Regions from separate parts of the Stenotrophomonas sp. Marseille-Q4652 genome, predicted to be linked through region 1. Evidence: predicted binding sites of a transcription regulator. Region 1 holds the regulator's gene; the other holds the start of a gene.
The links. Region 1 encodes FliA, which starts transcription of late flagellar genes. Its sites were predicted from a motif close to TAAAGTTTNNCNNNCNNNGGCCGATAA; they were not measured.

Region 1 (15,317 bases):
TTCCTCGCCTGCGGCCGATAGCCCCACCAAGGGCGCGACAAGCGTGCCCTGGAAGACGAACAGGACCCGAGCCCAGCGCGTGCGTTTCCTTCTGCCCCGGCGATCCAGGCTCCGCGCGTTGGCGTGGCTGGCATTGCTTTGCCTGGCGCTGGGCGGCCAGGCGGGCGCGCAGACCGTGACGTTCCGCAACTACACCCAGGCTGACGGCCTGCAGGGGCTGACGGTCAACTGCCTGTTCGAGGACCGCGAGCATACGGTCTGGGCCTGTACCGAGCTGGGCCTGCACCGCTACGAGCGCGAGACCTTCCAGGCCATCGGTCCCAACGAGGGGCTGATGGCCACGATGGTCGCCGCCGTGGCCCAGGACACCAGGGGCCGGCTATGGGTCAGTACCGCTACCGGCCTGTTCATGGGCGACGGCCGGCGTTTTGCACCGGTGCTTGACGGGGACCAGACCATTTCCGCCGACGTCGGCCAGGCGATCACGCCCTGGGGCGATGCGGTGCTCGTGCAGTCCCGCGACCGGGTCCTGGAAGTCCAGGTCGCCGGCGACGGCCGTTGGCAGGTCACACAGCTCAAGGCCAGCGACGGAACCCCTTTCCCCGCCAGCACTGCCCTGCTGGCGCATGACGACGAAGTCTGGTCAGGCTGCGGCACGGAGCTGTGCAGGCGCGATGCCGAAGGCAGGCTGCGGCGCTATGGCACCACCCAGGGCGTTCCGGCCGACCGCTGGATCGCGCTGATGCGCGACCGGCAGGGTACGCTCTGGGTCCGCGGCGAACGTCACGTCATCTCGCGCAAGCCCGGCAGCCGCCGCTTCTACAACCATCCCGCGCCGGCCGGCAGTGATTTCAGCATCGTCAACAACGGCACCAACCTGGTCGAGGATGCGAAGGGGCGGATCCTCACCCGTATCGACAACGGCGTGGGCCGCTGGGACGGCAGCCGGTGGGAGATCTTCAGCCGCACCCGTGGCCAGGCGGTCACGCCGGCTCCCAGCGCGATGCTGGTCGACCATGCGCACCGCCTGTGGATCGGCAGCCGCGGCCTGGGCATCCAGCGCCTGCTCGGTTACGGGGTGCTGCTGCACTGGAGCGAGGCCGACGGCCTGGCGACCGGCCCCACCTGGAGTGCCCTGCGCGACGCCCGCGGCGAGCTGTTCATCGGCAGCGACATGGGCGGCAACCGCATGGATCCGGCCACCGGCGCGATCCTGCCCTGGGTCGACGAACACGGCCAGCCGCTGCGCCAGCTGCTGCGCATGGCCAGCACCCCCGACGGTGCACTCTGGGCAGGCCTGTCTTCAGGTCGCCTGGTCCGCCGCGACCCGGCCGACGGGGTCACCCGCGACGTCACGGTGCTGCCGGGACAGGTCCGCGCCATGCTGGCCGACACCGGCGGCACGTTGTGGATCGCCACGCGCGAAGGCCTGTTTGCCGTCGCCCCGGGGCAGCACCAGCCACAGCCCGAAGCCGGCGTGCCGGCAGTCGATTCGACCGACCTGGGCCGCGACCGGAATGGCAATGTATGGCTCACCACCACCAGCGGCATCTACCGCCGCCTGCAGGGCCAGTGGCGCAAGCTCGAGGTCGACGGCGCGCCCGGCATGATCTTTACCAAGGTCAGCATCGGCCCCAACGGCGACGCCTGGCTCTCGCGCAACGGAACAGGGCTGTGGCGGGGCGTGCTGCACGGCGACAACCTGCTGGCAGTGGAGCCGGTCTCCGACCCGCTGATCGACAACGTCATGCCCTACCTGCTGCGCCATGACAGCCGCGGCTGGCTCTGGATCGGCAGCTCCCAGGGCCTGGACCTCTTGCGCGACGGGCAGTGGGTGCGCGTCACACAGTCCGAGGGACTGCTGTGGGATGACATCTCCGAAGCGGCCATTCTCGAGGACCCCGATGGCAGCATCTGGATCGGCAGCAGCCTGGGCCTGACCCAGATCCGCGACCCCGGCCAGCTGTTCGCCCGGCATCCACTGCACCTGAAGATCAGCCACGCCAGCCGTGGCCGCCAGCCGCTGCATGCCGACGTTCGCCTGCCCTGGTCGGAAGACCCGATCAACTTCGCCTTCTCCACGCCCGGCACCGTCGGCGGCGAGGACCGCATCCATTTCCGCTACCGCCTGCGCGGGCTGCAGTCGCAGTGGATGACCACCAGCCAGGGCCGGCTGACCTACACCCTGGGTGCGCCCGGACGCTACGTGCTGGAGGTGCAGGCACTGGACGTGCGTGAGCGCACCGCCAGCGGGATCCAGACCCTGGCCTTCGAGGTACTGCCGCAGTGGTGGCGCTCCCGCCTGGCGCTGCTGATCTACCTGCTGGCCGGTGGCGGCCTGCTGACGCTGGCCTGGCGCTGGCGCATGCGCCGCCTGCTGCGGATCAAGAACCGGCTGGAACGACTGGTGACCGAGCGCACCCGCGACCTGGAGCACGACAAGCGGGAGCTGGAGAAGGCGCGTGCCGCCCTTGCGATCAAGGCCAGCCGCGACGAACTGACCGGCCTGTTCAACCGCTCCGGCATCCTTGAAGTGCTGCACGGGGAAATGCTGGCCAGCCAGGCGGCCGGTACGCCACTGGCGGTGGCGCTGATCGACCTGGACTATTTCAAGCGCATCAACGACCAGCACGGCCACCTGGCCGGCGACGCGGTACTGGCCGGCGTCGGCCGGCGCCTGCGCGAGGACCTGCGGGGCCGCGACAGCGTCGGCCGCTACGGTGGCGAGGAGCTGCTGGTGGTCATGCCCGGCCTGGCGCCGAAGGCGCAGCAGCGCCTGCAGGCCCTGCACCGGCTGCTGTCCTGCGCGCCATACGCCATCGGCGATGGCATGGAGCTGGCGGTGACCTGCTCGATCGGCGTGGCCTGGCTGCGCCCGGGCGATACCGGCGAGCAACTGCTGGCACGCGCCGACCTGGCCCTGTACCGCGCCAAGGACGCCGGCCGCGACCGCGTGGAACTGGCGATCGAGCCGGAACCCGAGACAGCCTGACCCGGCCACCGAAGCGGCCGGCAATGACGGCCAGCCGTGCGCCATCGCGGCGCTGATCCCCTTCGCCGCCACGCCGGCGCGCCAACGGAACGGAACTTGCACGAGCACGGGCATCCCGCCCGTGCGTGCCCCCGATGTCCGAAAACGAACAAGCCGGCGAAAAAACCGAACTTCCTACCGAAAAACGCCTTCGCGAAGCCCGCGAACAGGGCAACATCCCGCGTTCGCGCGAACTGGCCACCGCGGCCGTGTTCGGCGCCGGCGTGCTGGCGTTCATGGCCTACTCCGGCTCGATGGCGCGCGGCGCGAAGGACTGGATGCGGCAGGCGCTGTCGCCCGAGCCCACCCTGCGCCACGTGCCGCGGGAAATGTTCGGCCACGTGGGCGAACTGATGGCCCAGCTGATGCTGGCCGTACTGCCGCTGCTGGTGATCTGCCTGCTGGCCAGCTTCCTGGCCCCGGCGATCATGGGCGGGCTGCGCTGGTCCGCCAAATCCATGGCGCCCGACTTCAAGCGCCTCAACCCGCTGTCCGGCCTCAAGCGCCTGTGGGGCCCGGAAGCCATCGCCGAATTCATCAAGTCGCTGCTGCGCGTGGTCTTCGTCGCCAGCGCCGCCGGCCTGTGCGTGTGGCACGGCATCGACGGCCTGCGCGCCCTGCTGCACGAGCCGCTGGAGCGGGCGGTGATCGACGGCCTGGGCTTCACCCTGAAGCTGGTGCTGTCCACCGCGGGTGCCATGGCCCTGCTGGCCGTCATCGACGCGCCGTACCAGAAGTGGAACTGGATGCGGAAGCTGAAGATGACCCGCGAGGAGTTGCGCCGCGAAATGAAGGAGGCGGAAGGCAGCCCGGAAGTGAAGGGCCGCATCCGCCAGCTGCAGCAGCAGATGTCGCAGCGCCGGATGATGGAAGCCGTGCCTACCGCCGACGTGGTGGTGGTCAACCCGACCCACTACTCGGTCGCGCTCAAGTACGAGGGCGGCAAGATGAATGCGCCCACGGTCGTGGCCATGGGGGTGGACGAAGTCGCCCTGCGCATCCGCGAAGTCGCCACCGGCAACAAGGTCGCCATTGTCTCGGCGCCGCCTTTGGCACGCGCCTTGTATCGGGAAGGCCAACTCGGCAAGGAAATCCCCGTGAGACTGTATTCGGCCGTCGCCCAGGTCCTGTCCTACGTCTACCAGCTGCGCACCTGGCGTGGAGGCCCCATGCCGTCCCAGCCGGTGGTGGATATCGATGAGTTCGCCCCGGGGGCCCGCCCATGAGCGCCCAGCCCGCAACCGAAGGGATGAACGTGCGGCGCATGCTGCAGATGGTGCGCCAGGGCCTGGGCGCGCCGCTGATCGTGCTCGCCCTGCTGGCGATGGTCGTGGTGCCGCTGGCCGCGCCGGTGCTCGATGCGCTGTTCACCTTCAACATCGCCATCTCGCTGATGGTGCTGCTGGCCGTGGTCTACGTGAAGCGGCCGCTGGACTTCACCATCTTCCCGATCGTGCTGCTGGTCACCACGATGCTGCGGCTGGCGCTGAACGTGGCGTCCACCCGCGTCATCCTGCTCAATGGCCAGGACGGCCATGAAGCGGCCGGCAAGGTGATCGCCGCGTTCGGCGAGTTCGTCATCGGCGGCAACTACGCAGTCGGCATCGTGGTGTTCGCGATCCTGACCATCATCAACTTCGTGGTGATCACCAAGGGTGCCGGGCGCGTGTCGGAAGTGACCGCGCGCTTCATCCTCGACGCCATGCCCGGCAAGCAGATGGCGATCGACGCCGACCTCAACGCCGGCCTGCTGACCCGCGAGGAAGCCAAGGCCCGCCGTGAGGAGGTCCGCGAGGAAGCCGACTTCTACGGCGCGATGGACGGTGCCAGCAAGTTCATCCGCGGCGACGCGATCGCCGGCATCCTGATCCTGTTCATCAACCTGCTCGGCGGCCTGGCCGTGGGCGTCCTGCAGCACGGCATGCCGTTCGGCGACGCCGCCGCCACCTACACCCTGCTCTCCATCGGTGACGGCCTGGTGGCGCAACTGCCGGCACTGCTGGTGTCCTCGGCGGTGGCCATGCTGGTTACCCGTGCCTCGCGCGCGCAGGACATGAGCCAGGCGATGATGGGCCAGGTCTTCGGCCAGCATCGTGCGCTGACCATTGCCGCCGCCATCCTCGGCGTGGTCGGCCTGGTCCCGGGCATGCCGAACATGGCCTTCCTGAGCCTGGCCGCGATCCTCGGCTTCCTTGCATGGAAACTGTGGAAGCGCGAGCAGGTCACCGAGAAGGAGAAGGCGAGTGCCGGCGTGGTCGGCGCCGCCGGCCCCAACACCCTGCCGCTGGCCGGTGGCCAGCCCTCGCCCACCGCCGAACTGACCTGGGACGAACTGCGCCCGGTCGATCCGCTGGGCCTGGAAGTCGGCTACCGCCTGATCCCGCTGGTCGACGCCAGCCAGGGTGGCGAACTGATGGCGCGCATCAAGGGCGTGCGCCGCAAGCTGACCCAGGACATGGGTTTCCTGATTCCGTCGGTCCACATCCGCGACAACCTGGAACTGCCTGCCGCCGGCTACCGCCTGCTGATCCACGGCGTGCCGGTGGCTACCGCCGAAATCCTGCCGGACCGCGAACTCGCCCTGGACCCGGGCAGCGCGATCGGCACCCTGGACGGCATTCCCGGCAAGGACCCGGCCTTCGGCCTGGATGCGACCTGGATCCAGCCGCACCAGCGCGCCCATGCCGAATCGCTGGGCTACACCGTGGTCGATCCGGCCACCGTGATCGCCACCCACCTGTCGCACCTGATCCGCGAGCACTCGCCCGAACTGCTCGGCCACGAGGAAGTGCAGCAGTTGCTGGCCAACCTGGCCAAGACCGCGCCCAAGCTGGTGGAAGACCTCACGCCCAAGTCGTTGCCGCTGTCGGTGGTGGTGCGGGTGCTGCAGAACCTGCTGGTCGAACGCATCCCGGTGCGCCAGCTGCGCAAGATCGTCGAGGCGCTGGTCGAGAACGCCCCGCTCACCCAGGACCCGGCCAGCCTCACCGCCGCGGTACGCAACTCGCTCGGCCGCTTCATCGTCCAGGAAATCGCGGGCATGTCGCAGGAACTGCCGGTTTTCACCCTCAACCCGCAACTGGAACGCGTCTTGCAGGAATCCACTCAAGGCAATGGTGCCGCGCTCGAACCCGGTCTGGCCGAGCGTCTGCACCAGAGCCTGGCCGAATGCGTCAGCAAGCAGGAAGCCAAGAACGAGCCAGCCGTCGTGCTGGTGCCCGGTCAGGTCCGCGCCGCGCTGGCGCGACTGGTCCGGCACAGCGTCCCGGCGCTCTCGGTCCTGGCCTACAGCGAGGTCCCCGAAGACAAGCGCCTGAAGCTGGTCGGAACCATCAGCTGACGGCGACCGGATTCCGGCGGCAGCGTCGGAAAACGGTCACCCGCAACACCCGCTCCATCCGCATGACCCGGCAGCGCGAGCCCACGCGCCCCACTGGCAAACAGAATTCAACTTTCCCGGTACCACAGCATGAAAATCAAACGTTTCGTCGCCTCCGATATGCGCTCCGCCATGAACCTGGTGCGCAAGGAACACGGTCCTGACGCGGTCATCCTGTCCAACCGGCGAATCGAGGAGGGCGTGGAGATCGTCGCCGCCGCGCACTACGACGAGGAAGTCGTGCAGCGCGCCCTGGAGGCCTCCCGCCCGAAGCCGGCCGCACCGGCCAAGCCGCGCAGCGCCGCCGAGGCGATGATCGCCGCGGTCACCCGCCGCAGGTCGCCCGAGCCGGAACCCGTGGCCCCGACCACCTCGGCCGTGGCCGCCCTGGCCCGCGCCGCCGTCGGCGCCACCGGCCGCACCGTGGAAGCGCCGGCCGAATCCGGCTTCACCAGCCGCTTCGCCTCGCTGCTGAAGCCGCGCCCGGCCATTCGCCCGGCGGTCAGCGTGCCGGTGCAGGACTTCGCCACCCTGCCCTCCACCGACGAGGATCCGCCGGCACTGCCGGCTGACCGATTCGCCCGCCAGGCGCCGCGTCCGGCCGCCGCCCCGGCTGCCCCGCTCAACCGCGCGCGCTTCCAGATCGACCCGCCGCTGGAAGACATGCCGCTGCCGTCGTTCGCCCGCCCGGCCCCGGCCGCTGCACCGGAACCGCGCCACGCGCCGACCGGCCACGCCCTGCACGAACCGACCCCGTCGCCGCGCCAGGAAGCGCCGCGCAGCTTCCAGCAGCCGGCGTCGTTCCTCGACGAGGCCAGCTACCTGCCGCTGGAGCCGGTCGCCGCACCGCGCAGCCTTGGCGAACATGCCCAGCCCGCTCCGCTGCCGGCCTTCGCCGAGCGCACCCCGGCCGCGCCGTCGCCGAACATCGCCGAACGTGCCGCGGAAGCTCCGCAGCGCCCGTTCGTCGAGCCGACCCCGGTGGCAGCGCCCTCGCCGGCCATCGAGCAGGCCCCGGCTGACGCACGCACTGCCGCCCCGACCCTGAGCGCGGTGCCGGCCCCCCGCGAAGACGGCCAGCTGGCCGCCATGCGCAAGGAGCTGACGGTCATGCGCCAGATGATCGAGCGCGAGATGAGCCGCTTCACCGACGAGCGCCTGCGTGGCTGCCCGGTGCGTGCCCAGGCCATGGACCTGATGGACGAGTATGGCTTCGACGCCGGCCTGGCCCGCGACGTGGCCATGGAAATCCCGGCCGACACCGAACTGCACCGTGCCCGCGGCCTGATGCTGGGCCTGGTCTCGCGCCGCCTGCCGATCACCCCGGTCGACCCGATCGAAGCCGGTGGCGTGTTCGCCCTGGTCGGCCCGACCGGCGCCGGCAAGACCACGACCATCGCCAAGCTGGCCTCGCGCTTCGCCGAAGCCCATGCCGCCCGCGACGTGGCCCTGGTCACCACCGACACCCAGCGCATCGGTGCCCGTGAGCAGCTGTACGGCTTTGGCCGCTCCCTGGGCATTGCCGTGCACGAGGCCAACAGCGGTACCAACCTGAGCCAGCTTCTGAACCGCCTGGCCGACTACAAGCTGGTGCTGATCGATACCGCCGGCCTGGGCCAGCGTGACCGCGGCCTGGCTGCCCAGCTGCAGTGGCTGCGTGCCTCCGGCCACGTCAGCACCCAGCTGGTGCTGCCGGCCAACACCAGCTTCCAGGACATGGACGAGGTGGTGCGTCGCTTCGGTGCGGCCAACCCGCAGGGCCTGGTGCTGACCAAGCTGGACGAGACCAGCCGCTTCGGCAGCGCCCTGTCGATCGCGGTCGACCACCGCCTGCCGATCACCTGGGTGACCGACGGCCAGGACGTACCGGACGACCTGCATCGCGCCAGCGCCGCCAACCTCGTACTTCGCCTTGAAGATTTGCGCCGCGCTGCCGATATGCCCTGCAACCCGGAGTTCAACCATGCAGTCGCGTGAGTACGCCAAGCTGACCACCACCTTCCCGTTGTCGGCCACGCGCCGGCAGCCGCTCGGAGCCGTGCGCAGCATCGCCATCACCGGCGGCAAGGGCGGCGTGGGCAAGAGCAACATCGCCGCCAACCTGGCCGTGGCCCTGGCCGAGCTGGGCAAGAAGACGCTGCTTCTGGACGCCGACCTCGGCCTGGCCAACGTTGACGTGATCCTTGGCCTGCAGCCGCGCTTCAACCTGGCTGACCTGGTCGCCGGCCGCTGCACGCTGGAGGAAGTGATCATCGAAGGCCCCGCCGGCCTGCTGGTGATCCCCGCCGCTTCCGGTCGCCGGCACATGGCCGACCTTGGTCGCGCCGAGCACGCCGGCCTGGTCGACGTGATCTCCGAGCTGGAGCGCGAGGTCGAGATCCTCATCATCGACACCGCCGCCGGCATCACCGACAGCGTGCTGACCTTCTGCCAGGCCGCGCAGGACACCGTGGTGGTGGTTTGCGACGAGCCGGCCTCGATCACCGACGCCTACGCCTTGATCAAGGTGCTCTCGCGCGAGCGCGGGGTGGACCGCATCCAGGTGGTGGCCAACATGGTCCGCGACCCGCAGGAGGGCCGCATGCTCTACGACAAGCTGGTCCGCGTGTGCGAGAAATTCCTCGCCGACGTATCGCTCAACTACCTGGGCGCAGTACCGCAGGACGACTGGCTGCGGCTGTCCGTGCAGCGCCAGCAGCCGGTGGTGAAGGCGTATCCCGCCGCGCCCGCGTCGATGGCGATCAAGGAAATGGCTGCCCGCACCGCGCGCTGGCAGCCGCCGACCGAAGCGCGTGGCGGCATCGAGTTCTTCCTGGAGCGCATCATCCATCGCGGGGTGACGGCATGAAGGCCGCCGCCCAGTACCGCGAGGTGCAGCGTTGCAGCGCCACCGAGTGCATCACCCAGCACGGTGACCTGGTCCGCCGCATCGCCCACCACCTGGCCGCACGCCTGCCGGCGAGCGTGGAGATCGACGACCTGGTGCAGGCCGGCATGATGGGCCTGATCGAGGCCTCGCGCAGCTACGACGCCGACCAGGGCGCCTCGTTCGAGACCTATGCCTCGATCCGCATCCGCGGCTCGATGATCGACGAGATCCGCCGTGGCGACTGGGTGCCGCGCTCGGTGCACCGCCGTGCCCGTGACGCCGCCGCCACCATCCGCCGGCTCGAGCAGGAAACCGGCCGTGCCGCCAGCGCCACCGAGGTGGCCGCCGCGATGGACATGCCGCTGTCCGAATACCAGCGGCTTATGGAAGACGCCGCACGCGGCCAGGTGCTGAGCCTGGAATCGCGCGTCGAGGACCACGGCGAGCTGGACACCATCGCCCGCGGTGGCCCCAACCCGCAGCAGTTGCTGGAGCGCAGCCAGTTCGGCAGCGCCCTGTCCGAGGCGATCAGCCACCTGCCCGAACGCGAACAGCTGGTGCTGTCGCTGTACTACGAGCAGGAGTTGAACCTGAAGGAAATCGGCGCCGTGCTCGGCGTCAGCGAATCGCGCGTGTGCCAGATCCACGGCCAGGCAGTGCTCCGCCTGCGTGGCCGACTGAAGATTTTCGAGGCGGCCGATGCCGGCCTCGAGGACCATTGAACGAGGAATCAGATTTGAACAAGAACATGCGGGTCCTGATCGTGGACGACTTCTCGACGATGCGGCGCATCGTCAAGAACCTGCTGGGCGACCTGGGCTTCAACAACACCGCTGAAGCCGAGGACGGCAATGCCGCCCTGGCCCTGCTGCACAGCCAGCCGTTCGACTTCGTGGTCACCGACTGGAACATGCCGGGCATGACCGGCATCGAGCTGCTCAAGGCGATCCGCGCCGACGACGCCCTGAAGACCCTGCCGGTGCTGATGGTCACGGCCGAAGCCAAGCGCGAGCAGATCATCGAGGCCGCCCAGAACGGCGTGAACGGCTACATCATCAAGCCGTTCACCGCCCAGGTGCTGGAAGAGAAGCTGGGCAAGATCTTCGAGCGGCTGGCAGGCGCCTGATGAACGCCGCCGACCACAGATCCGCCCTGATCGGCCGGCTGCAGGATGCGCTGGCTGCCCTGGAAAACGGCGACGAAGCCGCCTGGCGCGAGCAGATCGACGCGCTGGCCGCCCTGCGCCAGCAGCCGATGATGGCCGGCCTGAGCCGGCTGGCCCGCGAGCTGGGCCAGGCGCTGGGCGAACTGCCGCGCCTGCCGACCGACAGCGGCGAGCTGGACGATGCCTGCGCGCGCCTGGACCACGTGGTGGCGATGACCGAACAGGCCACCCACCGCACCCTGGACCTGGCCGAACAGTGCCGCACCCTCGCCGGCCAGCTGCGCGACGGCGGCCTGAGCGAGGACCAGGGCCACCTTGTCGACCAGATCCGCCACAACCTGACCGAGATGGCGCTGGCACAGAGCTACCAGGACCTGACCGGCCAGATCATCCGCCGCGTCGTGGGCATCGTGCGCCGCGTGCACGAGGGCTTCGGCGAACTCGGCCTGCCGCCGCGCAAGGAAGAAGCCGGCAAGGCCGGCCTTGCCGGTCCCGCCGTCGGCGGCCTGGACCGCCACGCGGTGTCGCAGCACGACGCCGACGACCTGCTTTCCGACCTGGGGTTGTAACGACATGAGCGCCGTACCCGACGACATTGCCGCCGATTTCATCGTCGAGGCCCAGGAGATCCTGGATCGCCTCGGCGAACAGCTGGTGTCGCTGGAACAGGCGCCACAGGACAGCGAACAGCTCAACGCGGTATTCCGCGGCTTCCACACGCTCAAGGGGGGTGCCGGCTTCCTTGGCATCCATGCCATGGTCGGGCTGTGCCACGCCGCCGAGGAAACCCTGGGCATGGCCCGCTCCGGCCAGGCGGAACTGCAGGCGCATCACTTCGATGCCGCCCAGCAGTCGCTGGACTGGCTGCAGGCCATGCTCGACGCCGTCTCCGCCGGCACCGAACCCGAACACGCGCCACCGGAACTGATCGCCCAGTTCGACGTCAACGCCGCACCGGCCGCACCGCAGCCGGTGGCTGCCGCGCCCGCGCCGGCCGCGTCGTCGAGCAGCGACCTGATCACCGACGACGAGTTCGAGGCCCTGCTCGACCAGCTGCATGGCAAGGCCCCGCCCAGTGCCAAGCCGGCCGCCCCGGCGCCTGCCGCGGGCGGTGACATGATCACCGACGACGAATTCGAGGCACTGCTTGACCAGCTGCACGGCGGTGCCGCGCCCGGCGCCAAGCCGCTGGCGGCGGTCCCGGCGCCGGCGCCCGTGCCTGCCCCGCGCGCCACCCCGGCACCGGTGTCCAAGCCCGCAGCCAAGCCGGCCGCCGAGGCCGAGCACACCGTGCGCGTGGACACCAAGCGCCTGGACGCCATCGTCAACCTGATTGGCGAGCTGGTGCTCTCGCGCAACCGCCTCAAGACCCTGCGCTCCCGGCTCAAGGACGAGGAACTGGACCGCGCCGTGTCCACGCTGGACATCGCCACCGCGCGCCTGCAGTCGGCGGTCATGCGCACCCGCATGCAGCCGGTGGGCAAGGTGTTCTCGCGCTTCCCCAAGGTCGCCCGCGACGTGGCCCGCAACCTGAAGAAGGAAGTGGAGCTGGAGCTGATCGGCGCTGACACCGAGCTGGACCGCAACCTGGTCGAGGCCCTGGCCGATCCGCTGGTGCACCTGGTGCGCAACGCCATCGACCACGGCATCGAGATGCCGGACCTGCGCGAAGCCTCCGGCAAGCCGCCCAGCGGCCACGTGCGCCTGTCGGCGCAGCAGGAAGGTGACTACGTCAGCATCGAGGTGCAGGACGACGGCGCCGGCATCGACCCGGAACGGCTGCGTGCCAAGGCGCGCGAGAAGGGGCTGCTCGATCCGGAAGCCGCCGCCCGCCTGAGCAGCGAGGAGTGCCTGCACCTGGTGTTCCTGCCCGGTTTCTCGACCAAGCAGGAAGTCACCGACATCTCCGGCCGCGGCGTCGGCATGGACGTGGTGCAGTCGCGCATCCGCGAGCTGAGCGGACAGATCCAGATCCAGTCCGAACTCGGCCGTGGCAGCCGCTTCCTGATCCGCGTGCCGCTGACCCTGGCGATCCTGCCGACCCTGCTGGTGCAGGCCGGCGAGGACGTCTACGCCCTGCCGCTGGCCCGCGTGGTCGAGGTGCTGCATGCGCCCAGTACCGCGCTGGGCTGGTTCGACGGCCGCGCTGTGCTCGACCGCAAGTCACACACGTTGCCGCTGGTGGACCTGCGCCGCTGGTTGAGCGTGGATGCGGTGCAGACCCCGCTGCTGACCATCGTGGTGCTGCAGGCCGGCGAAGCCCGCTTCGGCCTGGTCGTGGACCAGGTGCGTGGCCGCGAGGAAGTGGTGATCAAGCCGCTGCCGCGCGCCCTCCGCGGCCTCAAGGGCTATGCCGGCGCCACCCTGATCGGCGACGGCCGCATGGCCCTGATCCTGGACGTGGACGGCCTGCGCTCCTCCGACTGAGGGGCGCCACGAAGGGACGCCGGCATGCCGGGGTCTCAATTTTTCTTCACATCTGCCGATACCCCGATACATGGACAGACTCAGCCTCATCGGACTTTTCCTCGCGCTGGCCTCGTTGGTCGGCGGCAGCATCCTCAAGGGCGCCGGCCTGTCCTCGCTGTGGTCGCCGGCCGCGTTCGTGATCGTGATCATCGGCACCCTCGCCGCGATCCTGGTCCACACCTCGCCGGCGATCTTCCGCCACGCGTTCCGGATCGTGCCGTGGGTGATCCGTCCGCCGGCAAGCAACCGCAGGCGGCTGATCGAGCAGATCGTCGAGTGGAGCACGATTGCCCGCCGCCAGGGCCTGCTGGGCCTGGAGGCCCATGTCGAGGCTCAGGACGATCCGTTCGTGCGCAAGGGCCTGCAGCTGCTGGTCGACGGCGTCGAGCCGGAAGCCATCCGCCGCATGATGGAGATCGAACTGGGCTCGGAAGAACAGCGGAACCTGGCCGCGACCAAGGTGTTCGAGGGCATGGGCATCTATGCGCCGACGCTGGGCATCATCGGCGCGGTGCTGGGCCTGATCGCGGTGATGAAGAACCTCGCCGACCCGAGCAAGCTCGGCCACGGTATCGCCGCCGCGTTCACCGCGACCATCTACGGCATCGCCTCGGCCAACCTGCTGTTCCTGCCGATCGCCGCCAAGCTCAAGGGCGTGATCGCCGGCACCACGCGCGAGCGCGAGATGTTCATCGAGGGCCTGATCTCGATCGCCCACGGCGAGAACCCGCGCAACATCGAGAACAACCTGTCCGGGTTCCTGGACTGACATGGCACGTCGCAGGCACCACGAAGAGCACACCAATCACGAGGCGTGGGCGATCCCCTACGCCGACCTGATGACGTTGCTGCTTGCCTTCTTCGTGGTGATGTACGCCATCTCCTCGGTCAACGAGGGCAAGTACCGCGTGATGGCCGACGCACTGACCGCCGCCTTCGGTGGTGCGCCGCGCACGGTCACCCAGGTGCCCGTCGGCAACCTGCAGCTGCAGGGTGGCGGGCATGACAGCCCGTCGGCGATCCACTCGCCCAACCTGGCCAGCAACACCGTGCTCAGCGACCAGACCCAGCTGCCGTCGATGGCCTCGCACATGCGCATGCCGGTGTCGATGCACAACCAGGAGCAGCTGCAGCGCGCCGAGCGCCAGCTGGGCCGCATTGCCGGCCAGCTCACCGCCGCACTGGCGCCGCTGATCGACCGCGGCATGATCACCGTGCGCCGCACCGAGCTGTGGATCGAGGTCGAGATCAACAGCGACATCCTGTTCGGCACCGGCTCGGCCGCGCTCGATGCGCACGCACGCCAGACCCTGTCCAAGCTGGCCCAGGTGCTGGTCGACGCACCCAACGGCGTGCGCGTGGAAGGTCACACCGACAACGTGCCGATCGCCACCGCGCAGTTCCCGTCCAACTGGGAGCTGTCGGCCGCGCGCGCGGCCTCCGTGGTCCACCTGTTCGCCGACCAGGGCATCCGCCCCGACCGGCTGGCGATGGTCGGCTACGGCGAATTCCGCCCGCGCGATGCCAATGACAGCCTGGAAGGCCGCAACCGCAACCGCCGGGTGATGGTGATCATCCTCGCCGACGCGGCCGATCCGGTATTCCCCGGCAGCGACGCGAAGGTGACCGCCGGTGCGGCCCCGGCCGCGCTGCCGGCGCCCGCTACCCGTCCTGTCAACAACGTGGCCAGGCCCGCGGCCATCGCCCCGGTGCGGCCGGCCCCGATCGAAGGCGCGCCCGCGGCGACGACCATTGAAGGAGCTCCCTGATGCGCATCTGGGCCATTGCCAACCAGAAAGGCGGCGTCGGCAAGACCACCACCACCCTGGCGCTGGGCCGCAACCTGGCCGCCCAGGGCAAGCGCGTGCTGCTGATCGACCTGGACCCGCACTCCTCACTCACCCGCGCCTTCGGCGTCCCGGTCGATCCGCCGCCGCGCGGCGTGCTGGACCTGTTCGCCGAGTCGCCGGCCGCACTGGCCACGCTGGCCAATCCCAGCGCGATCCCGGGGCTGGACTTCATCTGCGCGCAGGCCGCACTGGCCACGCTGGAACGCCGCAGTGCCAGCCAGCCGGGCCTGGGCCTGGCCCTGCAGAACGCACTGACCCGCCACGCCGGCGGCCACGACTACATCCTGCTGGACTGCGCCCCCACCCTGGGCCTGCTGATGATCAACGCGCTGGCTGCCGCGCACCGCCTGGTCATCCCGACCCAGGCCGAGCCGCTGGCCCTGCACGGCCTGGCCGGCATGGTCCGCACCGCGGAGATGGTCGAGCGTTCGCGCCGCCGTCCGCTGCCGGTGTCGATCCTGCCCACGCTGTTCGACCGCCGCACCCGCGTCGGCAACGAAACCCTGAAGAAGATGCAGGACCTCTACGGCGAGCGCGTCTGGGAAGACGCGATC
Region 2 (15,317 bases), 2.3 Mb from region 1:
TGGCCTGGGCGGTTTCGGCCAGCTGTTCGATGCTCATGTATTTCCTGTGGCGGGTGCGGGAAAACCCGAATTATAGCCGCCACAGGCAGTGAACTGGCCGTCCACGGCAGAACACCGCCCCGGCCAGGGCCGCGGCGGTGCATCGATGGTGGTTTGGCAGCGGCAGACTGCCCGACCGTCCTCGGCGGTAACCGTTTACAGCTCGCCCAGGCCGCTGGCGCGGCCGTCCGGCCCAACCTCCAGCAGGCGCAGGGTGTTGGTCGCGCCATGGGTTTCCATGTGCTCGCCGCTGGTGAACACCACGCGGTCGCCGGCCTGCAGCAAGCCTGCGTCGACCAGCAGGCGGATGCTGCCGCGCGCGGCCTCGCGCGGGGTCAGCCCGCGGCTGTCGAAGTTGATCGGGAACACGTCGCGCATCAGCGCCATCTGCCGGCGCGCGCCGTCATGGCGGGTCACCGCGTAGATCGGCGGGCGGGCGCGGAAGCGCGACAGGTAGCGCGCGGTGCCGCCGGATTCGGTCATCGCCACGATCGCGCGCACGCCCACGTGCTGGGACAGGAACATGGTGGCCATGGCGATGGCCTGGTCGGCGCGCTCCAGGTTGCGCGGCGAGGCGTTGAAGTCGGTCTCGGTCTGGAACTGGCGCTCGGCACCCAGGCAGATGCGCGCCATCGCCTCGACCGCCTTGACCGGCCAGGCGCCGGCGGCGGTTTCGGCCGACAGCATCACCGCGTCGGTGCCGTCGATCACCGAGTTGGCCACGTCCAGCACCTCGGCGCGGGTCGGGATCGGGCTTTCGACCATCGACTGCAGCATCTGTGTGGCGGTGATCACCACGCGGTTCTGCGCCAGCGCGGCCTTGATGATCTTCTTCTGCAGGCCCGGCAGCTCGGCATCGCCGATCTCCACGCCCAGGTCGCCACGGGCCACCATCACCACGTCGCTGGCCTCGACGATTTCCTCCAGGTTCTCGATCGCCTCGGTGCGCTCGATCTTGGCCACCAGCGCGGCATTGCAGCCGTGCGACTGGGCGATGGTGCGGGCATCGATCATGTCCTGCGCGTTGCGGCAGAACGAGACGGCGATGAAGTCCACGCCGATCTTCGCCACGATACCGATCAGCTCCTTGTCGCGCTCGGTCAGCGCGCCCAGCGACAGCCCGCCGCCCTGCTTGTTGAGCCCCTTGCGGTCGGACAGCACGCCGTCGTTGAGCACCGTGGTGATGATGCGTTCGCCCTGGACCTCGACCACGCGCAGCTGCATCAGCCCATCGTCGAGCAGCAGCACGTCACCGGCGCCCACGTCCTGCGGCAGGCCCAGATAGCTGACGCCGATCTGGCTGGCGTCGCCGGGGGGGGTATTGGCCGCGGCCACGAGGTCGAAGCGGTCGCCTGCCCGGAGCACCACCTTGCCCTCGGCAAACCGCTCGATCCGGATCTTCGGACCCGGCAGGTCGGCCAGGATGCCGACCTCCACGCCGACACGCAGGGCAGCGGCGCGCACCTCGGCCGCACGCTTGGCCTGGCCGGACGGATCGCCGTGGCTGAAGTTCAGCCGCACCACGTTGACGCCGGCCCGGAACAGGTCCTCCAGCACGCCCGGCGGGTCGGTCGCCGGCCCCAGGGTGGCAAGGATCTTGGTTCGGCGCTGGCGCTCGATCATGGTGCTGTGGCTCCCGGAAATGACAACAGAAGCTAGCACACCGTGAAGGCCGCTATCACATTGTCCCGCCTAGCTTTTTTCGGGACTTCGGGGTGTCCTGCGGACATCCTGGACAGCGCTGTCAGACATGCTGGCGCGTACGGTGCACGGCAAGCGTAGCCGCAGTCGCCTGCAGCTGCTCGCGCATACGTATGCGTGGGAAGGAAGGCCGCCCGTCAGTGGGCGGCGGGCACCAGCGCGCCGGATTGGCCGAGCAGTCCCGGCAGCTCGCGGGGGGTGTTGGCCAGGTACTGGGCCCCGGCGCGGCGCAGCTCCTCGGCGCCACCGAAACCCCACAGCACGCCGATGTTGCGCATGCCGTGGTGGCGCGCGCCCTCGATGTCCATGTGGCGGTCGCCGATCATCCAGCAGCGACCCGGCTGCAGCGACAGCCGCTGCAGTGCCTCGGCGATCAGCTCCGGCTTGTGGCTGCGCGAACCGTCCGGGGTGGCGCCAATGACATCGGTGAAGCAGTGGCCGAACGGCAGGTGTTCGACGATGCGCCGGGCATGCGGTTCGTTCTTGGCGGTCACCACCGCCAGCAGGTGGCCAGCCGCGTGCAGCTCCTGCACGACCTCGCCGATGTCGGGGTAGATCTCGTGCTCGCGCCAGCCGTGGCTCTCGAAGCGTTCGCGGTAATGCAGCACCGCCTGCTCCACGCGCTCGGCGTCATGGAACAGGGGCGCGAAGCTGGTACGCAGCGCCGGACCGATCCAGCGCCGCAGCTCTTCCTGCGGCGGCACCGGATGCTGCATGCACTCCAGGGCATGGGCCACGCAGCGGGTGATCCCGACGGCCGAATCGATCAGCGTACCGTCGAGATCGAAGAACAGCACGTCGCGATTCACGACCCGCGAGCCTCCAGCGCGGCGACCGCCGGCAGGGTCTTGCCCTCGAGGAACTCGAGGAAGGCGCCGCCGCCGGTGGAGATGTAGCTGACCTGCCCGGCGATGCCGTACTTGTCGACCGCGGCCAGGGTGTCGCCACCGCCGGCGATGGAGAACGCCTTGGAAGCAGCGATCGCCCTGGCCAGGGTCTCGGTGCCCTTGCCGAAGGCGTCGAACTCGAACACGCCGACCGGGCCGTTCCACACCACGGTACCGGCCTTGGCGATCAGCTCGGCGTACTGCGCGGCGGTCTGCGGACCGATGTCCAGGATCATGTCCTCGGCGCCCACGGCGTCGACCGGCTTGACCGTGGCCGGCGCGTCCGCGGCAAATGCCGGGGTCACCACCACGTCGGCCGGCAGCGGGATGTGCGCGCCGCGTGCGTTGGCATCGGCATCGATCTTCCTGGCCGTCTCCAGCAGATCGGCCTCATACAGCGACTTGCCGACATCGTGGCCATTGGCCGCGATGAAGGTGTTGGCGATGCCGCCGCCGACGATCAGCTGGTCGACCTTGCCGACCAGGCTGGTCAGCAGTTCCAGCTTGGTCGAGACCTTGGAGCCGGCAACGATGGCCAGCAGCGGACGCGCCGGGTTGGCCAGCGCCTTGTCCAGCGCATCGAGCTCGGCCATCAGCAGGGGGCCGCCCGCGGCCACCGGGGCGAAGCGGATCACGCCGTGGGTCGAGGCCTGGGCGCGGTGCGCGGTACCGAAGGCATCCATGACGAACACATCGCACAGCGCGGCGTACTTCTTCGACAGCGCCTCGTCATCAGCCTTCTCGCCGACGTTCATGCGGCAGTTTTCCAGCAGCACGACCTGGCCCGGGGCGACCTCGACGCCATCCACCCAGTCCTTGACCAGCGGCACCTCGACACCCAGCAACTGCGACAGCCGCGCGGCGACCGGCGCCAGCGAATCGGCCTCGCTCCACACGCCTTCCTTCGGCCGGCCCAGGTGCGAGGTCACCATCACCGCGGCGCCCTTTTCCAGCGCCAGCTTCAGGGTCGGGATCGAGGCGGTGATGCGCTGCTCGGAGGTGATGCGGCCATCCTCGATCGGCACGTTCAGATCCTGGCGGATCAGCACGCGCTTGCCGGAAAGGTCGAGGTCGGTCATGCGAACGATGGACATGGCAGGATCAGCTCCGCGGGGCGATGGAAACCGGCATTCTCGCCCGCGGCGCCGGCGCGGGCAAACCACGGAGCGACACGATGGACGGTCATCTCGAGCAACCCGAACTGCATACCGACAGGCTGCGCCTGCGTGAATTCCGCATGGACGATGCCCCGGCACTTTTCGCCATCCACAGTGATCGGCAGGTGATGCGCTACTGGAGCTACCCGGCGTGGACCGAGCTGGCGCAGGCCGAGCGCAAGGTCGCCGACATCCTGCGCCAGCGGCGCGAGGACGGGCTGCTGGTGTGGGCGATCTGCGAGGCCGCCAGCGACCGGCTCATCGGCAGTTGCGCAGTATTCGCCATCCGCCACGAGCAGGGTTGCGCCGAGATCGGCTACAGCCTGCACCGCGACTGGCAGGCCGCGGCCTGGCCAGCGAGGCGCTGCGCGCGGTGCTGCGCCACTGTTCGACGGGATGGGCCTGCGCCGGATCGAGGCCGATACCGACCCGCGCAACACGCCCTCCCGGCACCTGCTTGAGAAACTCGGCTTCGTCCACGAAGGCCTGCTGCGCGAGCGCTGGCGGGTCAATGGCGAGCTGTGCGACACCGCGCTGTACGGGCCGCTGCGACGTGACTTCGCTGGTTGAGGCTCAGTTCCCGCCGGGCTGGCCGCGCCCGCCGCGCAGCAGGGCCAGTGCGAAACCGGCCACCACCAGCGCACCGACCACCAGCACCACCCACAGCAGCGCGCTCTTCCAGTCACGCGGCGGCAGGGGCGCTTGGTACGCCGACTCGCCGGCGCGCTCGGTGCCCTGCCCCAGCGTGGCCGCGGCGGGCTGCCACTGCGGCCCATGGCGCCCGCGCAACCCGGCCAGCAACGGTGCCAGCGGCGCCGAGGCCGCAACCTCGGCCGCGCTGCCGGCGACCAGTGCATATGGCGGTTTTCCTTGGGCGAGGAACACCACGCTGCCGGGGCGATAGCCCAGCCGCAGCACCGGTGCCCCGGACACCGCGGCACCCTGCGCCCGCAGCCGCCACTGTCGATCCACCACCGTGGAATCCAGCGGCAGCGGCGGTGACTGCTGCAGCTGGCCCGCTTCGGTCAGGCTCCATGTGTTCCAGCGCGCCGCATGCACCCGCCAGCCGGCAGTGGCCCGATCCTTGCCTCCCGGAGCTTCGCGGCTGGCGAGCTGCCAGGTCGCGGTAGTGTTGGCCGGCATTGCCACGTCGATGCGCTGCACCGGGAAGCGGCCACGCAGCGTGTAGATGAACCCCTTGCGCGGATCGCCCGCAGCGTCGGCACGCAGATCCTGCCATTGCCAGTCGCCGGCTTCGGCCCGGGTGCCCAGCTCGCCGAGCAGGCGGCGCAGCGCCGGGGCGCCATGGCGCTGCAGCGGCACCAGGCGCAGGTAGCGCTGCGAGGTCGCAAGGGCGATGCGGTCCTGGCGCAGCACGCGCCCCTGGTTGCTCGACTGCAGCAGCCGCACCTGCGGATCGATTACCTGCCAGCTGCGCAGGTCGCTGCTGGCTTCCAGCCGGTAACCGACGTCGACGGTGGCGGCGGGATCGGCCCACTCGACCCGCAGCGCGCGCAACTGCGGCGCCTGCGCGCCCAGGTCCACCAGCCACACCGGGTCGGCGCCATCCCCTGCCCCAGCACCGAGGGCGTTGCGGATCGACAGCCGCCCGTCCGCCCCCCGCTGCACCACCACGCTCAGGTCACCGCTGGCGGTGGCGGGCGAGGCCGGCACCACGAACCACGGCAGCTCCACCCGCTGCGCCGGTGTCGCACCGAGTTCGGCAGCCGCCTGCACCGCGCTGGCTACCAGCACCCCGTCTGCATCGACCACGCGCACGTCGCGCAGGTCCGGCCAGTGCGCGGCGGTGTATACCGAGGCATCCAGGGGTACCCGGTAGGCACCGGCATCGGCGCGCGAGAGCTGCAACGGCCACTGCCGGGCGAAGTCATCGGCCGCGAGCGCCATCGATGGCAGCAGGGCAAGCCACAAGAGTTGCCTGATCATGCGGAAGCTTCCTCGTTGGCACCGCCACGGCGCGGCGGTGCAGGTGCCAGCCAGCCCACCAGCGTGCACAGCAGGCCATAGGCAATGAATGCACCGATGCCGAGCAGGTCGCCCAGGTTGCCGCGGTCGACCAGCAGCAGCTTGGCCAGCACCACGCCCATCAGGATCGCGCCGGACAGCCACAAGCCCCACTGGCCACGGCGCGAACCGGATACCCAGCCGGCCACGCCGAGCAGGCTCCAGACCACGGTCAGGCTGGTCTGCGCCAGGCGGCTGCCCAGCAGCGCGTCGCTCCACGGCTCACCACCCCAGTGATGCACGGCGCGCAGCGTCATCACCGTGACCAGCGCCAGCGCGGCCAGCGCCAGACCCACGCGCCAGGCGGAAGCGGACTGGCCGGGCTGGTTCTGCCACAGCCATCGTGCCGCCAGTACCAGCACGGCGACCTGTGCCAGGTCCAGCGGATTGAGCAACGCCACCCACGGCAGCGGCGCGGCCGCGCCACTGCTGGCCAGCGCTGCGAACCACCACAGCGCGAGCACCAGCGCGACGATGCCCTGCAGGTGCGGGCGAAGGCGGACGAAGCACGTGCCCAGCGGTTGGGCCAGCCAGCGCCAGTGGTCCTGGGACAGCACCGCCATCACCAACCACGGCAGCGCCAGCAGCATGCCGACCCAGCCTTCGGCCAGCCCGAAGCGTTCACTTACGTGCAAGGCCAGCAGCGACAGCACGGTTGGCCACAACAGCCACCATGCCAGTTGGACAAGGCCGGCAATGCGCCCCTCGCCCATGCGCAGGCACAGCAAGCTGCGCAGGCCCAGCGCGGCGAACACCGGCCACACCCAGCTCCCATGGCCGGCAAACGGCTGGCCGTAATCGGCGGCCTGCGCGAAGGCCAGCGGGAAGGCCAGCACCAGTGCGGCCAGGGTGGTCAGCGCAAGCGCCGGTGCCGGAGCGCGGCGATGGACTTCCGCGGCCACCCAACCGGTGACGCCCAGCAACAGCAGCAGCCCGTGCAGGCGGCTGCCGGCCGGCATGAAGTTACTGATCTCAAGCGCGATGTTGCCCAGCCACCAGCCCAGGCCCCACACGTACGCTGCGGCCGCCAACCACGCGTGGCTCGCATTGCGGTACAGCCAGGCGGTGGCGAAGCCAGCCAGCGCCACCAGCAGCGCGCCCATGAAGGCGGCATTGGTGATAGCCACGCTGGGCGCAGGCCCGGACGCCACGCCCGAGGCCAGCGCCACTGCGGCCGCCAGCTGCAGCCCGATGCCGGTCCAGCGCGCGAGCCGGTGCCGTTGCAACAGGCCCAGCCACACCAGTCCGGCGCCTTCCAGCGCGAACACCGCGGCGGTGGCGCGCGCCGACAGCGCCAGCGGCACCGCCAGCGTGGCAAAACCGACGGCCAGGATCGCGTTGCCGCGGGCCAGCACCTGGAACCGCTCGCGACGGATCAGCAGCCAGCCCAGCAGCGCGTACAACGCCGCGAGGGCCAGCGCACACAGGGCCAGGGGCATGCGTTCGCCTTCCAGCAATGCGGCCTGCAGCGAGAACGCCACCAGCGGGGTGCCGAACAGCAGCGCGCCATCCACCCGTGCACTGCCCGGGGTGGCGCTGCGCCGGGCGTGCAGCAGCGGCAGCAGCAGGTAGAAGGCGAAGAACAGCAGCAGGAATGGCTCGGTGGAAGCTAACTTGTGCGGCGCGTAGTCGAGCACGCCCCAGACCGTGCCGATGCCCCAGGTAAAAACGAAACCCAGCAGGTTGAGTTCGCGCCACGGCCGCACCCAGGCAATGGCGAACACGCCGGCATTGAGCAGCGCGTAATACGAGAACAGCGAAACGTGGTTGCCGCTGCCATCGGACAGCCATACCGGCGCCATGAACCCGGCCAGCACGCCGAGCACCGCCAGCGTGCGTGATTCCTGCAACACCGCCATCACCGCCAGCCCGGCGATCAGCACCACGCTGATCCCGAAGGCCGGCACCGTCCCGATCAGCCCGTGGTTCCTGCAGGCCGCGAACACGGTCAGCAGCAGCACGCCGATCGCCCCGCCCTGCAGTGCCAGCGCAAAGGTGCGATGGCTATCGCGCTTGCGCCAGGCAAACACCAGGCCGGCCAGTGCGGCGATGCTGATCAGGCTCAGGCGCAGTGCGATCGGCAGGTTCAACCAGCCCTGGTCGCTGGCGTACTTGAGCAGCGCGGCGACACCGGCCAGCAGCACCAGCATGCCGACCTTGACCGGCATGTTGCCCTCGGTGAACCAGCGTCGCGCCGTGCCCAGCAGACGTTGCAGCGGGCCTGGCCGTTCCGGTTGCCGGCGGCTCCGCTCCGCGTGGGGCGGTGGCGTGGCGGCGCCGGCATCCATTTCCCGTGCCTGGACCAGTGGCGATGTGGCGGGCAGCGGCGGCGGCGATACCGGAGCAGGCTGCGCAGGTGCGGGTGCGGGTGCGGGCGGAGGCTGAATCGACGAAGCCACCGTCCAGGCGGCAGGCGGCGCTGCTTCCGGCTGCGGCCGGGCCTGCAACGCGGCAACGTGCTGCTCCAGCAGCTGCACGCGTCGCTTCAGCCCGAGCAGCGAAAAAGCCAGTACGCCCAGCAACACGGGTACGGCGAGTACCGCCAGCGCCACCAACGCAATGATCGATTCCAAACGATGCTTCCCCCGGGTGATGGGTGGCAGGCCGTCCCGGGCCGCCGTCGCCGGCATGCTACCGGAGCGCACCGCCATGCGGCTCAAGTCCGCACGCGGCTGGCCGATGAGGCTGGGTTGGCAGCAAAGAAGCACCCCATCTCCCTTGCCGAGGATGCCCTGCATGACCCTGCCCGCCGCGCCTGCCCAGGCCAGCGTCGATGACCATATCCGTTCCGTGGCCGGCCTCTCGGCCCGCCTGATGGCCCAGTTGCGGCAGTCCCTGCAGCGGATCGAGGAGATCAACCGCACCACCCTGGTGATCTCGATGAACGCCCGCATCGAATCGGCGCGCATCGGCATGGCCGGCCGCGGCTTTGCGGTGATCGCCCAGGAAATGGACAGCCTGTCGCGCAGCGTGGCCGAAGCTACCCGCGAGATCGACCGCAGCGCCGAGACCACCCGCGGCGAAATGCAGGACACGCTGGCACAACTGGAAGACAACGTACGCCGCACCCGGCTGGCCGAGCTGGCGCTGGCCAACATCGACCTGATCGACCGCAACCTCTACGAGCGCAGCTGCGACGTGCGCTGGTGGGCGACCGACGGCGCGGTGGTCGCCGCTGCGCGCCCTGGCGCGACGGCACAGGACGTCGCCCATGCCTCGCGCCGCATGGGCCAGATCCTGGATTCGTACACGGTGTACTTCGACCTTGTGCTGGTCGGCCTGGATGGCCGCGTGATCGCCAATGGGTGCCCCGACCAGTACCACTCCGCCGGCATGGACGTCGGTGACAGCGCATGGTTCGAGGCGGCACGGCGGAACACCAGCGGCGAGCAGTTCGGCTTCCAGGCCGTGCACGCCAGCGAGCTGGCCGGCGGCGAGCGCGTGCTGGTGTACGCCTGCGGCGTACGCGAGGGCGGGCGCATCGATGGCCGCCTGCTCGGCATCCTCGGCATCGTGTTCCGCTGGGATGCGCTGGCGCAGACGGTGGTGCAGCGCACGCCGCTGTCCGAACAGGAATGGACGCGCAGCCGCGTGTGCATCGTCGACGACCGCGGCCTGGTGCTGGCCGACTCGGCCGGGCGCAGCCTGCAGGACGTGATCGACTTCCCCGGGCGCGACGAGCTGCTGCGCCAACCGCGCGGTGCGCAGGTGCTTGAGTACGAAGGGCGAATGCACTGCATCGCGCACGCCGCCTCGCCCGGCTACGAGACCTACCGCACCGGCTGGCACTGCCTGGTGCTGCAGGCGCTCTGAGCCGTCAGCGGCGCAACAAAAAACCCCGGCGTTGCCGGGGCTTTTCGTGATCCAGGAGCAGCGCCTTACTTGGCGGCAACGACCCTGGCCATTTCCAGGCACTTGTTGGAATAGCCCCACTCGTTGTCGTACCAGCTCACCAGCTTGACGAAGGTGCCATCCAGCGCGATGCCGGCCTCGGCGTCGAACACGGAGGTGCAGGTCTCGCCGCGGAAGTCGGTGGCCACGACCTTGTCCTCGGTGTAGCCCAGCACGCCCTTCAGCGTGCCTTCGCTCTGTGCCTTCACCTCGGCGCAGATCTCGGCGTAGGTGGCTTCCTTTTCCAGCTCGACGGTCAGGTCGACCACCGACACGTCCGAGGTCGGGACGCGGAAGCTCATGCCGGTCAGCTTCTTGTTGAGTTCCGGGATCACCACGCCCACGGCCTTGGCCGCGCCGGTGGAGGACGGAATGATGTTTTCCAGGATGCCGCGGCCGCCGCGCCAGTCCTTGTTGGACGGGCCGTCAACGGTCTTCTGGGTCGCGGTGGCAGCGTGCACGGTGGTCATCAGGCCGCGCTTGATGCCCCACTTGTCGTTGATGACCTTGGCCAGCGGGGCCAGGCAGTTGGTGGTGCACGAGGCGTTGGAGATGATCGCCTGGCCAGCGTAGGTCTTGTCGTTGACGCCGTAGACGAACATCGGCGTGTCGTCCTTGGACGGGGCCGACATGATCACCTTCTTCGCGCCGGCATCGATGTGCTTCTGCGCGGTTTCCTTGGTCAGGAACAGGCCAGTGGATTCGATGACGACGTCGGCGCCGACTTCGTCCCACTTCAGGTTGGCCGGATCGCGCTCCTGGGTCAGGCGGATCTTCTTGCCGTTGACCAGCAGGTTGCCGCCGTCCACCGCCACGTCGGCCTTGAAGCGGCCATGCACGGAGTCGTACTTGAGCATGTAGGCCAGGTAATCCGGCTCCAGCAGGTCATTGATCGCCACGATCTCGATGTCGTTGCCGAAATTCTGCACCGCAGAACGCAGCACGTTGCGTCCGATGCGCCCGAAACCGTTGATACCGACCTTGATTGCCATGTTGACAAGCTCCTGCGACCGCACGTTGCGGCGGGGTGGAAAGGGGCCGCCATTCTACCAGCACGTCGCGCACGCCACTTGCATGCCGGGCTGCCCCGCCAGCCGCTGGACGCCGGCGGACCTTTGATCCGGATCAAGGCGCAGGTCTCCGTCGATGCAAAGAATGGCGCCACTTCCAACGCAGCGAGACTGCCCCCATGCGCAAGACCCCCCTGATGCTTTCCGCCCTCGCCCTGGCTGTTTCGGCCGCCGCGCCGGCCATGGCCCAGTCCAAGGGCGACTGGACCATCGGCGCCGGCGTCCACCAGGTCGCCCCCAAGTCGGACAACGGCTCGCTGGCCGGTGGCACCCTGGCCGTGGACGTGGGCAACGACGTCAAGCCGACCATCACCGGTGAGTACTTCATCGCCGACAACCTCGGCATCGAGGTGCTGGCCGCGCTGCCGTTCAAGCACGACATCAACATCGCCGGCCTCGGCCGCGTCGGCAGCACCAAGCACCTGCCGCCGGTGGTCTCGCTGCAGTACCACTTCAACAGCGCGGGCAAGGTTTCGCCGTTCATCGGCGCCGGCCTGAACTACACCACCTTCTTCAGCGAAAGCACCGGCGGCGCACTGGCCGGCAGCAAGCTGAAGCTGGACGACTCGTTTGGCCTGGCCGCCCACGTCGGCCTGGATTTCAATATCTCGCCCAAGGCCGCCATCCGCGTGGACGCCCGCTGGGCCGACATCGATACCGACGTCAGGCTGGATGGTGCCAAGCTGGGCACCGTCAACATCGACCCGCTGGTCTACGGCGCGTCCTACGTCGTCCGCTTCTGAGCCACCCGGCCCAGCCGCGGCAGGTCGCGTTCCCTCGCGCGACCTGCCGCAACCGCCGCAAGCGGCAATCCCGGTGACGGCCCCAGCCGTTAGAATCACCGGATGAAACAGTTCATCCCCCTGCTCTTTGCCGGCGTGATGCTGGCATCCCCCTCTTTCGACGCCCAGGCATGGGGCGGCCAGGGACACCGCCTGGTGGCGCGGATCGCCGACACCCAGCTCACCCCGCAGGCACGCGCCGCGGTGGACGAACTGCTCAAGGGCGAAGCCGACCCGACCCTGTCCGGCATCGCTTCGTGGGCCGACGAGCTGCGCGGCAGCGACCCGGACCTCGGCAAGCGCACGGCCAGCTGGCACTACGTCAACATCGCCGAACACGACTGCCAGTACCTGAAGGAGCGCGACTGCAAGGACGGCGACTGCGTCACCGAGGCGCTGAAGGAGCAGAGCGCGATCCTGGCCGATACCAGCCGTCCGCTGGCCGAGCGCACGCAGGCATTGAAATTCGTCGTGCACTTCACCGGCGACATCCACCAGCCGATGCACGCTGGCTACGCGCACGACAAGGGGGGCAACGAGTTCCAGCTCCACTTCAACGGCCGCGGCACCAACCTGCATTCGCTATGGGACAGCGGCATGGTGTACGACCGCAAGCTCACTGATGACGAGTATCTGAAAGAGCTGCTGGCGCTTCCCGCGCCGGATGCCGCCGAACTCGTGCGTGGCGACCGTGATCCCGAGCTGTGGTCCGAATCGGTCTGCCGCATCGCCATCGCCCCGGGCGTCTACCCGGCACGGCCCGGCACCGTGCCGACCGGCTACGTGTCGCGCCATCGTCCCGTGGTGGAACAGCACCTGCGACTGGCCGGCGACCGCCTGGCGGTCCTGCTCAACGCGCTGCTCGGCCAACCCTGACCGGAGTTACCGCATGTCCGTGGAAGTCGTCCCGTTCTTTCATGCCGGATCCAATACCTTCAGCTACCTGGTTGTTGATCCAGCCAGCAGCAAGGCAGCGGTGATCGATCCGGCACTGGACTACGACCCGGAAACGGACACCCTGGCCAGCACTTCGGCCCAGGCCCTGATCGAGCACGTAAAACAGCACAGTCTGCACGTTGAATGGCTGCTGGAAACCCATGCCCACGCCGACCATGTGTCGGCTTCGCGCTGGCTGCGCAGGCACTGGCCGCAGGCCCGCGTGGCCATTGGCCAGGGCATCACCCAGGTGCAGGCCACCCTGGCCCCGCGCTATGACATGCCCGAAGGCTTCCGCGCCGACGGCTCGCAGTTCGACCACCTGTTCGCCGACAACGAGGCCTTCCAGATCGGCACGCTGCCGGCACGGGTGATCGCGGTGCCCGGCCACACCAGCGACAGCGTGGCCTACCTGGTCGGCGATGCATTGTTCCCGGGCGATTCGATGTTCATGCCCGATGGCGGCACCGCCCGCTGCGACTTCCCCGGTGGCGATGCGGCGCAGCTGTACCGCTCGATCCAGCGGCTGCTGGCGCTGCCCGACCAGACCCGCGTATTCGTCTGCCACGATTACGGCCCGGGCGGTCGCGCGGTGGCCAACGAGACCACCATCGCCGAGCAACGCCGCAACAACATCCACCTGCGCGATGGGGTGGATGAAGCCAGTTTCGTGGCCACCCGCCAGGCCCGCGACGCCACCCTTCCCGCGCCGCGACTGATGGGCCCGTCGATCCGCGCCAACCTGCAGGGCGGCCCGGTCGATCTGGGCTGAGCGCAACGCGCGGGTCAGCGTCCCTGGCTGCGCACCAGCCGCTGCCCGGCGACGATCTCGAAGGTGAAGGCGTACAGCAGGCTGACCGGTAACGGTTCGACGCTGGCGGCCTTCGTACATCCGGCGTCATCGGCCGGCGCGGCGGCTTCGTAGCGGCACAACGCAGCCGGCACGAAACGCCACTGCGCCACCGCCTGGCGCGCGGCCTCGGCCAGCCCCTGGTTCTCAGGCAAGCCCCCGGCACTGCATTCCTCGCGGTCCAGCAGCGGCCAGCTGCGCTCCACCTGCCCCTGCGCATCAAGCACCAGGTGCAGGCAGATCGTGGTGGGCGGCAGGTGCTGCCGGCTTTCGGCCGCATCCCATTCCGGCTCCGGCGCATGGTGTAGACGCGGCATGCGGAAGCCCTCTGCCGCCTGCAGGGTGTAGGCCTGCACGCTGCCGGCTCCGGCGCCGGCCGGTCGGGCGCCCAGCGCGCGGAAGCCGACACTGCCGTCGCGGGTATCGACCACCTGCAGGCGGTCGTGGCCGGCGCAACCGGCCAGCAGCGCGCACAGCACAAGGGCGGCCCTCATTCGCCCGGAGCGTCCAGTTCGAACTGCACCGGGATGCGCAGTGTCGAGGCCACGGGCTTGCCGTCCTTCATTGCAGGCTTGAACGTCCAGTTGCGGGCCGCAGCCACGGTGTTTTCCTCGAACACGCCCTTCGGCTCGGCGCTGACCACGTCGATCCCGCCGGCGCGGCCATCGGCGCCCACTTCCACGTGCAGCACGACCTTGCCGCTGATGCCCTGCTGGAAGGCCCCGCTGGGATAGCGCGGCGGCGGCATCTGTTCGACCACCGGTTCGACATCAACCTTGCTGCCATCGGTGCTGCTGATCGGGGAATGCGGCTTGGGCTTGTGCGCAGGCCTGGCAGCGCCGGATGCCCTGGCCACGGCGTCCACCGGCGTGGCCAGCATCTCCAGCTGGAAGGCACCACCGGCTGGCTGGTCGATGCGCAGGCTCACTGGCTTTCCGAGGCTCGCCGACATCGATGGTTCGGCCACCTGCTTGCCGTCGACGGACAGGGTACCGGCGATGAACACGCCGTCCGCATCGACCGGGCGAGCGGTGAACGTGCCATGCCACTCGTTCGCCTTTGCCGTGTGCACGGTAAAGGCGAACGGCTTGCCGGCCTGGGCCTCGAGTGCGAACTGCTGCTGTTCGCCATCCACGTCCACCTGCAGCTGCACGCGGTAAACGGCTTCGGCGGCCGTTGCCGGCGAGGCCACGCCCGCGGCACCCGCGGGCTTTGCCGCCCAGGCGGCGTACCCCAGCGTGCTGCCCAGGCCGGCGACCAGCGCGGCGGTGACCATCCATTGGTTCGGCTTCGGTGTCGGACGCTTCAACATGGCGATTCGCTCCTTGAGTGGGTGGTGCAACTGCCAGTGGCAACCCACTGGCAACGGGACGGCATCGAACTGCGTCTTGAGCATGGCCTGCGCGTAGCGGCCCCGGGCCCGCGGCCGGGAGCGCAGCACGCGTGCATCGCAGGCCAGTTCCTGGTCGAAGCGGAAGCGGCGCGCGGCAAGGTGGACAAGCGGGTTGAACCAGTACAGGCAACACAGCAGCGCCACCACGGCGTTGGCCTGCAGGTCGCCGCGGGCGATGTGGGTGCGTTCGTGCTGCAGCACCAGGTCCTGCTCGGCTGGCTCGTAGCGGCGCTCGAAATCGCGCGGCAGCACGATCCGAGGCCGCAGCAGGCCGATCGCGGCGGGCAGCCCGGCCACGGCGGCCGCTTCCCAGCAGCCGTCGTTGCGACGACGCAAGACGCCCAGTGCACCGAGGAAGCGGCGCTGCTGCCAGGCCAGCAGGCTCACCATCAGCAACATCCCGGCAATCCAGATCCATCCCAGCACCGCCGCCAACGAGGCCTGCGTCGAAGCGTCCTGGCTGCTTTCGACCAGCACCGTGCGGATCGCCACCACCGCGGCCGTCGCAGTCGTCGTGTCCCGGGCCGGTGCCGGCAGCAGCAGTGCAAGCAGCGTCAGCGGCACGCAGGTCCACAGCGCGTAGGCC

Region 2: the regulator FliA is predicted to act here: its motif matches at 8,466-8,492, upstream of LG380_RS15665 (methyl-accepting chemotaxis protein).

What each region holds. Positions count from the first base shown of each region.
Region 1 covers NZ_CAKAKE010000001.1:1,043,792-1,059,108, forward strand. Annotated here, with positions in the region: gene LG380_RS04825 (ligand-binding sensor domain-containing diguanylate cyclase) at 119-2,992, shown strand; gene flhB (flagellar biosynthesis protein FlhB) at 3,127-4,257, shown strand; gene flhA (flagellar biosynthesis protein FlhA) at 4,281-6,371, shown strand; gene flhF (flagellar biosynthesis protein FlhF) at 6,501-8,387, shown strand; gene LG380_RS04845 (MinD/ParA family protein) at 8,374-9,258, shown strand; gene LG380_RS04850 (RNA polymerase sigma factor FliA) at 9,255-10,001, shown strand; gene cheY (chemotaxis response regulator CheY) at 10,016-10,405, shown strand; gene LG380_RS04860 (protein phosphatase CheZ) at 10,405-11,013, shown strand; gene LG380_RS04865 (chemotaxis protein CheA) at 11,018-12,871, shown strand; gene LG380_RS04870 (flagellar motor protein) at 12,942-13,682, shown strand; partial or broken gene motD (flagellar motor protein MotD) at 13,684-14,559, shown strand; gene LG380_RS04880 (ParA family protein) at 14,682-15,317, shown strand, end outside.
Region 2 covers NZ_CAKAKE010000001.1:3,314,437-3,329,753, reverse strand. Annotated here, with positions in the region: gene LG380_RS15705 (class I fructose-bisphosphate aldolase) at 1-37, opposite strand, end outside; gene pyk (pyruvate kinase) at 196-1,662, opposite strand; gene LG380_RS15695 (HAD family hydrolase) at 1,878-2,549, opposite strand; gene LG380_RS15690 (phosphoglycerate kinase) at 2,546-3,721, opposite strand; gene LG380_RS15865 (hypothetical protein) at 3,703-4,113, opposite strand; gene LG380_RS15680 (GNAT family protein) at 4,181-4,354, shown strand; gene LG380_RS15675 (DUF3999 family protein) at 4,358-5,731, opposite strand; gene LG380_RS15670 (DUF2339 domain-containing protein) at 5,728-8,382, opposite strand; gene LG380_RS15665 (methyl-accepting chemotaxis protein) at 8,546-9,622, shown strand; gene gap (type I glyceraldehyde-3-phosphate dehydrogenase) at 9,688-10,692, opposite strand; gene LG380_RS15655 (OmpW family outer membrane protein) at 10,890-11,513, shown strand; gene LG380_RS15650 (S1/P1 nuclease) at 11,616-12,428, shown strand; gene LG380_RS15645 (MBL fold metallo-hydrolase) at 12,442-13,260, shown strand; gene LG380_RS15640 (hypothetical protein) at 13,275-13,832, opposite strand; gene LG380_RS15635 (TonB family protein) at 13,829-15,317, opposite strand, start outside.